Regions from separate parts of the Acidovorax sp. FG27 genome, predicted to be linked through region 1. Evidence: predicted binding sites of a transcription regulator. Region 1 holds the regulator's gene; each other region holds the start of a gene.
The links. Region 1 encodes LexA, which represses DNA repair genes until DNA is damaged. Its sites were predicted from a motif close to ACTGTATNNNNATACAGT; they were not measured.
Positions count from the first base shown of each region.

Region 2: the regulator LexA is predicted to act here: its motif matches at 1,497-1,514, upstream of recA (recombinase RecA).
Region 3: the regulator LexA is predicted to act here: its motif matches at 1,124-1,141, upstream of ABWV53_RS02210 (DNA topoisomerase IV subunit B).

Region 1 covers NZ_BAABVY010000009.1:268,521-271,791, reverse strand. The annotation lists gene hrpA (ATP-dependent RNA helicase HrpA) at 1-131, shown strand, start outside; gene ABWV53_RS08195 (hypothetical protein) at 384-950, opposite strand; gene lexA (transcriptional repressor LexA) at 1,269-1,943, opposite strand; gene ABWV53_RS08185 (asparaginase) at 2,037-2,999, shown strand; gene adk (adenylate kinase) at 3,075-3,271, opposite strand, start outside.
Region 2 covers NZ_BAABVY010000012.1:99,868-103,138, reverse strand. The annotation lists gene ABWV53_RS16415 (methyl-accepting chemotaxis protein) at 1-786, opposite strand, end outside; gene ABWV53_RS16410 (MarR family winged helix-turn-helix transcriptional regulator) at 924-1,433, opposite strand; gene recA (recombinase RecA) at 1,574-2,677, shown strand; gene recX (recombination regulator RecX) at 2,773-3,258, shown strand.
Region 3 covers NZ_BAABVY010000002.1:381,659-384,929, forward strand. The annotation lists gene ABWV53_RS02210 (DNA topoisomerase IV subunit B) at 1-1,107, opposite strand, end outside; gene ABWV53_RS02215 (MFS transporter) at 1,237-2,463, shown strand; gene ABWV53_RS02220 (hypothetical protein) at 2,460-2,615, shown strand; gene ABWV53_RS02225 (class I SAM-dependent methyltransferase) at 2,686-3,271, shown strand, end outside.

The sequences.
Region 1 (3,271 bases):
ATGCCCGCATGCAGGAAATGCGCTGGCTGCTGGAGGAACTGCGGGTGAGCTTCTTCGCGCAGGAACTGCGCACGCCCCAGCCGGTGAGCATCAAGCGGCTGGACAAGTTGTGGGCGCAGATCAACGCTTGACCGGCGACCGGCGACCGGCGACCGGCGACCGGCGACCGGCAAGCGCCTAGCGTTGTGTCCTGCAAATGCAGAAGGAAATCAAAAAGCCAAAAAGTGGCCCGGCCACGAGGCTGTGGAGTAAGCCGCACTGACTGCGGGGGCCATCACAAGCGGCTGGCTCCGCAGGCGGCGCCACCCGCATCCGGCGGCGAGCGGGTGACGGCCGGCGCGATGTGCTGGTGACTCCAGCAGGGAGCCTGCCGGGAGCGCGCCTCAGGCCGTCAGCGCGGCTTCGGACGCGGCGAGCCGGTCCAGCTCGGCGCAGACGTCCGCCATGCGGCCCGAGAGCACCAGCCGGGTCGGATCGGCCACCTGGATGCGGCGCAGCACCCGCAGCACCGGGCGCCGCCGGCTGGGGGTGGCCAGCCCCGTGTCGCCGTGGAACGACGCCGCGTTGGCCGCCTGGCCCGCCGCCGACGGCAACGCCAGGCTGGCGCGCACGGACTGCACCCGCAGCGCATGGAATGCCGGCAGAGCTACCGCTGCGGCTGCGGGCACGCGGGTCATGGGCACCACGCATGCAGGGGTGGCGGTGGTGTGTGGAGCGTCAGCGCCTGCCATCGACGCCGCATTGGCCGAGGCCGGTGGGGCCACTCCGCCTGCCGCTGGCGCACCGGGCGCCACTGCTGCCTGGGCGTCAGCGCCGCTGCCTGCGGGCGGGTGCCGGCGAACCATCGGCGCCGATGGGCTGGCGGCGATGCGGCCCGGGCGGGCGAACCATTGGGTGAGTGCCTTGACGGGATGCGACAAGGACGAAAAGGCGAGCAGGGCAATTCCCATGTGAAAACTCCATCGTGGCCAGTGCCTAGAACAGTGCCGGAGCATTCCGCGATGGCGAACCACATGGAGATCGGGGCTCGGCCTGGGCGGGGGGCTGGTCCCGACGGGGGAGCAGCCGCCCGAAGGCGCCTCGATGGCCATCGGTTCACCCCGGGGGGTGCGCCGGCCCCGTGCGAGGGCACGGAGGATTGAACACAGGCAGGATTGCCATTGAGCGGCTTGCCGCAGGGTTGGCGTGTAGGGCTTTGGGAAAGCGAACTGTGCGCCGCTCCCCCACCCCACCGCCAGACGCCCGCCACCTGGGCAGCCGCGTCAGCGCTACATGAGCATGGTGTTGCGGATCAGGCCGACTGCCAGGCCCTCGATCTCGAAGGGCTCGCCCGGCTGCACGGTGATCACCGGGTAGTCCGGGTTTTCGGGCAGCAGTTCGATGGCGTTGCCGCTGCGGCGCAGGCGCTTGACCGTGACGTCGTCCCCCAGGCGGGCGACGATGATCTGGCCGTTGCGGGCCTCGCGCGTGGCCTGCACGGCGAGCAGGTCGCCGTCCATGATGCCCGCGTCGCGCATGGACATGCCGCGCACTTTCAGCAGGTAGTCGGGCTTGTGCTGGAACAGGCTGCCTTCCACGCTGTAGGTTTGGTCGACGTGTTCCTGCGCGAGAATCGGAGAGCCTGCCGCGACGCGGCCGATGAGCGGCAGCACCAGCTGGGACAGGCCGGGAATGGGCAGGCTGAATTGGGTACCGCGGGCGGCGTTGATGGAGCGCACGGTCTCGCTGCGCAGGCGGATGCCGCGCGACGTGCCGCTGACCAGCTCGATGACCCCCTTGCGCGCCAGGGCCTGCAGGTGTTCTTCCGCCGCGTTGGCGGACTTGAAACCGAGTTGCGCGGCGATTTCCGCACGGGTGGGGGGTGCGCCGGTGCGGGCGATGGCCGTCTGGATCAAGTCCAGAATCTGCTGCTGGCGGGCGGTGAGCTTGGGGCTGTCGAGCATGGCGAGGTTCCAGTGCGTTGCGATGACCACAGGGATCGACTGCGGGGCTGGTGTTTAATCCAGTACCTGTATTTTTAACCAGTTTCTTCGAGGATGCAAGTGGCGGCTCAAAAAATCGTGGTGTTGGGAACGGGGGGCACCATCGCGGGCACCGCGGGGGATGCGTCCGACAACATCGGCTATACAGCGGCCCAGGTCGGCGTGGAGCAGTTGCTCGAGGCCGTGCCCGGTCTGGCGAAGGCGGCGGGCGACGCCATGGTCGCCGAGCAGATCGCGCAGGTGGACAGCAAGGACATGGAGCACGCCATCTGGCAGCGGCTGGCCGCACGCTGCGCCGCGCATCTGGCTGACCCGCAGGTGCGCGGCATCGTGATCACCCACGGCACCGATACGCTGGAAGAGACGGCCTGGTTCCTGCGGCTGGTGCTCGATGCCCACAAGCCCGTCGTGCTGACCTGCGCGATGCGGCCCGCCACCGCGCTGGCGCCGGACGGGCCGCAGAACCTGCTGGATGCGGTGGCCGTCGCCACCGCCGCCGGTGCGCGTGGCGTGGTGGCCGTGGCCGCCGGCACGGTGCACGGCGCCCATCAGGTGCGCAAGGTGCATCCGTACCGGGTGGACGCGTTCGATTCCGGAGACGGCGGCCCGCTGGGCTGGGTGGAAGAAGGGGCGGTGCGGCTCGCACGGGACTGGCCGGCGCCCGAGGCCCTCCATCCGCAGGGCGGAGCTGCCGGCGATGCGGCCCATTGGCCACGCGTCGAGATCGTGTTGAGCCACGCCGCTGCCTCGGGCCGCATGGTGGACCTGCTGCTGGCCGATGGTGTCGATGGCCTGGTCGTGGCGGCGACGGGCAACGGCACGGTGCACCAGGCGCTGGAGGCCGCGCTGCTGCGGGCCCAGGCGGCGGGCGTGGCGGTGCGGGTGACCTCCCGCTGCCCGCTGGGCCGGGTGCTGCCACGGCCTGGCGACGCGCTGCAGGCCGAGGCAGAGGGCCTGGGCGCGATGAAGACGCGGGTGTCGCTGCTGCTCGAACTGCTGGCGGCCCGCCGCGCCTGACGGCGCCCCGCAGGGCGGGGCCCCGCAAATGAAAACGCCCCGCAGAGCGGGGCGTCGGGCCAGAGGACTCGAAAGTCAGCTGGACAAGGCCTGCAGCGCTCGCTGGGTGATCTCTTCCACCGAGCCGGTTCCGCTGATGGCGCGGTACTTGGGCGCGTTGGCGGGGTCCTGCAGGGCCCAGCTCGAGTAGTAGTCGACCAGCGGGCGGGTCTGGGCGCTGTAGACCTCCAGGCGCTTCTTGACCGTGGCTTCCTTGTCGTCCTCGCGCTGGA
Region 2 (3,271 bases), on a different contig from region 1:
CACCACGTCCGCCAGGCTGGCGCGCATGTCGCTCAGCGCCTGCATCAGCTGCGCCGCCTCGTCCTTGCCGCGCACGGCGATGTCCATCGTCAGGTCGCCCGCCGCGACGCCGCGCGCCACCTCCACCGCCGATGCGAGCGGCCGGGTGATCTGGCGGGTGATCCACCAGGCGAGCAGCACGGCCACGCCCACCGCCACGAGCAGCATGACCAGCAGCACCACCTGGGCGCGCACGAACACGCGCTCGGCGTCCTTGTGCGCCATGTCGCCGCCGCGCCGGTTGATGTCGGCCAGCTGGCCCAGCACCTGCACCATGGCCTCGAAGCGTTTGTCGGATTCGCCCAGGAACAGCTCCACCTTGCCATCGCGCGCGTCGAAAGGCAGGTCCATCAGGCGGCGCTGCACGTTCAGGTATTCGGTGCGGTCGGTCTGGTAGACCGTATAGGCCCGGCGCTCGTCGCCGTCGGTGATGAGCGGCTCGTACACCTTCTCGGCGTCGGTCAGCTGGCTGCGGCGCTTCTCCAGTTCGGCCTTGATCCGGTCGTGGCCGGCGGCGCTCGCCTGCAGCAGCGCCTCGCTTTCCGCCCGCCGCAACCGGTTGGCGGCCACGCGGACGTTGCCGACGGCCTGGATGCTGGGCAGCCAGTTGTCGCCCAGTTCCTCGGCGCTGGCGTTGATGTGGACCATCTGGTTCCAGGCCACCGCGCCCAGCACGAGGGTGATGAGCGTGGTGACGGCGAAGGCAAGCGCCAGCTTGGCGCCCATGCGAAGGTTGTGGAGATTCATGCGAGCACCGACGATTGACAAAGATTTGCTACACATCCTTACACAGATTTCACGCATCGCGGTGGCGGAGGGTGCCGCCGTAGCGGGCTGCCGACAGATGGCGCCATGTTTTCGTTCTTCACCGGGTGGGCGCTAGATCAGTCCGCCCAGTCATCACCGCCCGCGTAAGCCTCCAGCCCGATGGCGACCACCACGGCCACGTCCTGGCCGACCGCCTCGCGGAACTCGGCCTCCGCCTGCGCCACGGCGCGCTGGAAGGCCTGCAGCCACGCCAGGCCGGTGCCCGTGAAGCACACGCGACGGGCGCGGGCGTCGCCCGGGTCGGGCAGGCGCCGCACCAGGCCCCAGGCCTCGCACTGGTCCACCAAGCTGGCCATGGCCTGCTTGGTCATGCCCGCGCGGCGCGCCAGGTCGGTGAGCCGGTCGCCCTGCAGCGCGAGGTGCCGCGTGATGTGGATGTGCGCGGCGCTGACCTGATCGCGCGCCGCCAGGTTGGAGAGGGCCAGCGGCACCTCCACGTCGTGCGCCATAAGCTGCAGCACGCGGGCGTCGAAGCGGCGCATGGCGTGGCCCAGCAGGCGCCCCAGGTGGGTCTGGCGCCAGCCGTCTTCAGGCGGCGCGCGGAGCGCAAAAGTGGGATCGTTCATCTCCGGATTGTCAGCCAAACTGACCAAATTGATGTTTGAAATCCGGAGCTCGGGCCATAAACTACTGTTCAAGCATCCAGCCCGCCACCCACGGCGTCCGGGATGAAACGCATAACCCATTGTTTCTACAGGAGTTTCCCATGGACGTCGCCGTCAAGAACCCCAACCCCGCCCAACCCGTGAACAGCGAGAAGGCCAAGGCCTTGCAGGCCGCCCTGGCGCAGATCGAAAAGCAGTTCGGCAAGGGAACGATCATGCGCCTGGGCGAAGGCGAGGTGATCGAGGACATCCAGGTGGTCTCCACCGGCTCGCTGGGCCTGGACGTGGCCCTGGGCGTGGGCGGCCTGCCCCGCGGCCGCGTGGTCGAGATCTACGGCCCGGAAAGCTCGGGCAAGACCACGCTGACGCTGCAGGTCGTGGCGCAGATGCAGAAGCTGGGCGGCCAGTGCGCCTTCGTCGATGCCGAGCACGCGCTGGACGTGCAGTACGCGCAGAAGCTGGGCGTGCAGCTGTCCGACCTGCTAATCAGCCAGCCGGACACCGGCGAGCAGGCGCTCGAGATCGTCGACAGCCTGGTGCGCTCGGGCGCCGTCGATCTGATCGTCATCGACTCGGTCGCCGCGCTGACGCCCAAGGCCGAAATCGAAGGCGAGATGGGCGACGCCCTGCCAGGCTTGCAGGCCCGCCTGATGAGCCAGGCGCTGCGCAAGCTCACCGCCACGATCAAGAAGACCAATTGCATGGTCATCTTCATCAACCAGATCCGCATGAAGATCGGCGTGATGTTCGGCAGCCCCGAAACCACCACCGGCGGCAATGCGCTGAAGTTCTACGCTTCCGTGCGCCTGGACATCCGCCGCACCGGCACCATCAAGAAGGGCGACGAGGCCATCGGCAACGAGACCAAGGTCAAGGTGGTGAAGAACAAGGTCAGCCCGCCCTTCAAGACGGCCGAGTTCGACATCCTCTTCGGCGAGGGCATCAGCCGCGAGGGCGAGATCATCGACATGGGCGTGGAGGCGCGTATCGTCGAGAAGAGCGGCGCCTGGTACGCCTACAACGGCGAGAAGATCGGCCAGGGCCGTGACAACGCGCGGGAATTCCTGCGCGAGAACCCCGACCTCGCCATCGAGATCGAGAACAAGGTGCGCGAAGGCCTGGGCATCGCCCTGCTGCCGGGCGGCACGCCGGCCGCCGAAGGCAAGCCCGAGAAGGCGCCCAAGGCCGAGAAGGCCGACAAGTAACCCGGCCGGAGGGGCCGGCACCGGCCCCAAAATGGCATGAAAACAGGCTGCAGCGCTTGATTGGCAAGCGCATGCAGCTATTTTTTTAATAGCAAATGGGTTTCAACACGCTATCGATCAAGGGCCGGGCGCTGCGCCTGCTGGCGCAGCGCGAGCATTCCCGCGCCGAGCTGCAGACCAAGCTGGCCCGCCACGTGCAGGAGGGCGAGGACCTGGCCGCCGTGCTCGACGAGCTGGAAGCCCGGGATTTCATCAACCCCGCCCGCGTCGCCGATTCGGTGGTGCACCGGCGCGCGCCCCGGCTGGGCGCCCAGCGGGTGCTGCAGGAACTGCGCAGCAAGGGCCTGGACGAAGCGCTGGTGCGCGCCGCCGCCGAGCGCTTGAAGGACACCGAGCTCGAACGCGCCCGGGGCGTCTGGCGCCGCCGCTTCGACGGCCCGCCGCAAAGCCTGCAGGAGCGGGCGCGGCAGACGCGCTTTCTGCTGGCGCGGGGCTTTGGCGGCGACACGGTGCGCAAGGTATTGAACGGCGCGCCGGGCGACGACGATGAAAAGGGCGAAGAGGGTGGCGGGCTGGATTGAGTCGCCGTGCGCT
Region 3 (3,271 bases), on a different contig from region 1:
CCGCACGAAGCTGGACACCAGCCGCACCGCGTCGCGCGAATTGAGCTTTTCCTTCACCTGGCCCTGGAACTGCGGGTCCAGCACCTTGGCCGACAGCACGTAGCTGGCGCGGGCGAATACGTCCTCGGGCAGCAGCTTGACGCCCTTGGGCAACAGCGAATGCAGTTCGATGAAGCTCTTGACGGCGTTGAAGAGGCCGTCGCGCAGGCCGGCGTCGTGCGTGCCGCCCGCGCTGGTGGGAATCAGGTTGACGTAGCTCTCGCGCACCGGCCCGCCCTCGTCGGTGAAACCCACGCACCACGACGCGCCCTCGCCCTCGGCGAAGCTCTCGCTGTGGCGGTCGGCGAAACCCTCGCCCTCGAAGAGCGGGATCACCGGGTCGGCCGACAAAGTCTGCGCCAGGTAGTCGCGCAGGCCGCCCTTGTACTGCCAGCTCTGGGTTTCCTTCGACTTCTCGTTGACGAGGGTCACCGTCACGCCGGGCATCAGCACGGCCTTGCTGCGCAGCAGGTGGGTCAGCTCGCCCATGGGCAGGGCGGCGGTCTCGAAGTACTTCGGGTCGGGCCACACGCGCACGGTGGTGCCCTGCTTGCGCTCGCCCGCCGCCAGGGGGCGCGAGGTCAGCGGCTCGGTGACGTCGCCACCCTCGAACACCAGCTGGGCGATCTTTCCCTCGCGGTGGGTGTAGGCCTCCAGTCGCAGCGCCAGCGCGTTGGTGACCGAGACGCCCACGCCGTGCAGGCCGCCCGAGAAGCTGTAGGCGCCGCCCTTGCCCTTGTCGAACTTGCCGCCCGCGTGCAGGCGGGTGAAGACCAGCTCGATCACCGGCGCCTTCTCTTCCGGGTGCAGGCCGAAGGGAATGCCCCGGCCGTCGTCCTCCACGCTGACCGAGCCGTCGGCGTGCAGCGTGACCTTGATCTTCTTGCCGTGGCCGGCCAGCGCCTCGTCGGCGGCGTTGTCCAGCACTTCCTGGATGATGTGCAGCGGGTTGTCGGTGCGGGTGTACATGCCCGGGCGCTGCTTGACCGGCTCCAGCCCTTTCAGGACGCGGATCGAGCCTTCGGAGTATTCGCTGCTTGCGGAGGAGGATGCGGGTTTGACTGCCATGGCGGCGGATTGTAGTGCTGGATATAACCACAGCCCGCATGGCTGGTTTAGCCCCGGCTTGCGCATGGCAGAGGTGGGCGAGACGCCGCCGCGTCAGCGGCCGCAGGCGGATTTGGCTACATTCGCCGGATGCATCAAGAAACCACCAAACTGTCCATGGGCCAGGTGCTGCTGTGCGGCGCCGCCATCGTCACGCTGTCGATGGGCATTCGCCATGGCTTCGGCCTGTGGCTGCAGCCCATCACGCAGGAGATGGGCTGGACGCGGCAGACCTTCGCCCTGGCCATCGCGGTGCAGAACATCGCCTGGGGCGTGTTCGGCATCTTCGCGGGCATGGCGGCCGACCGGTTCGGCGCCTTCCGCGTGCTGATGGGCGGGGCGGCGCTCTACGCGGCGGGCCTGGCCGGCATGGCGCTTTCGCCCACGCCGGTGCTGTTCGCGCTCACGGCGGGCGTGCTGATCGGCGCGGCGCAGGCCGGCACGACCTATGCCGTGATCTATGGCGTGCTGGGCCGGCAGATCGCGCCGGAACGCCGTTCCTGGGCCATGGGCGTGACGGCGGCGGCGGGCTCGTTCGGGCAGTTCCTGATGGTGCCGGTCGAAGGCCAGCTCATCGCGCAACTGGGCTGGCAGGAGGCCCTGCTGGCGCTGGCGGTGATGGTGTTGCTGATCGTGCCGCTGGCCTTCGGCCTGCGCGAGCCGGGCTTCGGCGCCTCGGCCCCAGCGGGTGCGGCGGCGCCGCGCAAACAGTCCATCGGCAGTGCCGTCTCGGAGGCGCTGCACCACCCCAGCTTCCTGCTGCTGACGGCGGGCTACTTCGTCTGCGGCTTCCAGGTGGTGTTCATCGGCGTGCACATGCCCAGCTACCTGAAGGACCACGGCCTGTCGCCCCAGGTGGCCAGCTACGCGCTGGCGCTGATCGGGCTCTTCAACATCTTCGGCACCTACATCGCCGGCACGCTGGGCCAGCGCATGCCCAAGCGCTACATCCTGGCCTTCATCTACTTCGCGCGGGCGGTGGCCATCAGCGTCTTCCTGCTCGCGCCGCTCACGCCCATGTCGGTGTACGTCTTCTCGGCCGTGATGGGCGCGCTGTGGCTGTCCACCGTACCGGTGACCAATGCGACAGTGGCGCAGATCTTCGGCGTGCAGCACCTGTCGATGCTGAGCGGCTTCGTGTTCTTCAGCCACCAGATCGGGAGCTTTTTGGGCGTGTGGCTGGGCGGCTACCTGTACGACCGCACCGGCAGCTACGACGTGGTGTGGTACCTCTCCATCGCTCTGGGCGTGTTCGCCGGCCTCATCAACCTGCCGGTGCGCGAGACGGCCATCGTGCGGCAGCCACGCCCGGCATGACGCCCGCCGCCACCCCCCATCGCCGCGCCGGCCGCTGGGCGGCGGGCCTGGCCTGGGCGGGGGCCGCCGCCCTGCTGGCGGTGGTGTTCCTGCTCTACTCCCAGCCCGATTTCATGGTGATGATGGCCGACCAGGTGTGGTCATGCTTCTGAGCCTAAAAATGGGACGGAAAAGCCCTCCAGCGCCCGTTGCGCATGGGCGTATAGCTACAGTATTCATAGCATGACCCTGCATGGCGGCGAAGCTCCCTCCGACTGGATCCGGCGCTGGTCGCACCTGGTGCCGGCGCGCAGCAGCGTGCTCGACGTCGCCTGCGGCCGGGGCCGCCATGCGCGCTGGATGCTGGGCCTGGGTCATGCGGTGACCGGCGTGGACCGATCGGCCGAGGCCCTGGCCGAGCTGGCGCGGACAGGCGCGGACGCGGCTGCGGCCCACCCGCCCGCGCCGGCGATCGAGGCCGTCTGCGCCGACATCGAATCCGGCCCCTGGCCCTTTGCCGGCCGCCAGTTCGGCGGCGTGGTCGTCACCAACTACCTCTGGCGGCCGCTGCTGCCCACCCTGGTCGCCAGCGTGGCACCGGGCGGCGTGCTGCTGTATGAGACCTTCGCCGCCGGCAACGAAACGGTCGGCCGCCCGGCGCGCCCGGACTTTCTGCTCGCGCCCGGGGAACTGTGGGCCGTCTGCCAGGGTCTGCGTATCGTGGCGTTCGAAGACGGCTGGCTGCCGTCGCCCGAGCGCTTCGTGCAGCGCATCGCCGCCGTGCGCGAACGGCCCGGCAGCGCCCCGGCGCGCCATGCGCTCCTGCCGC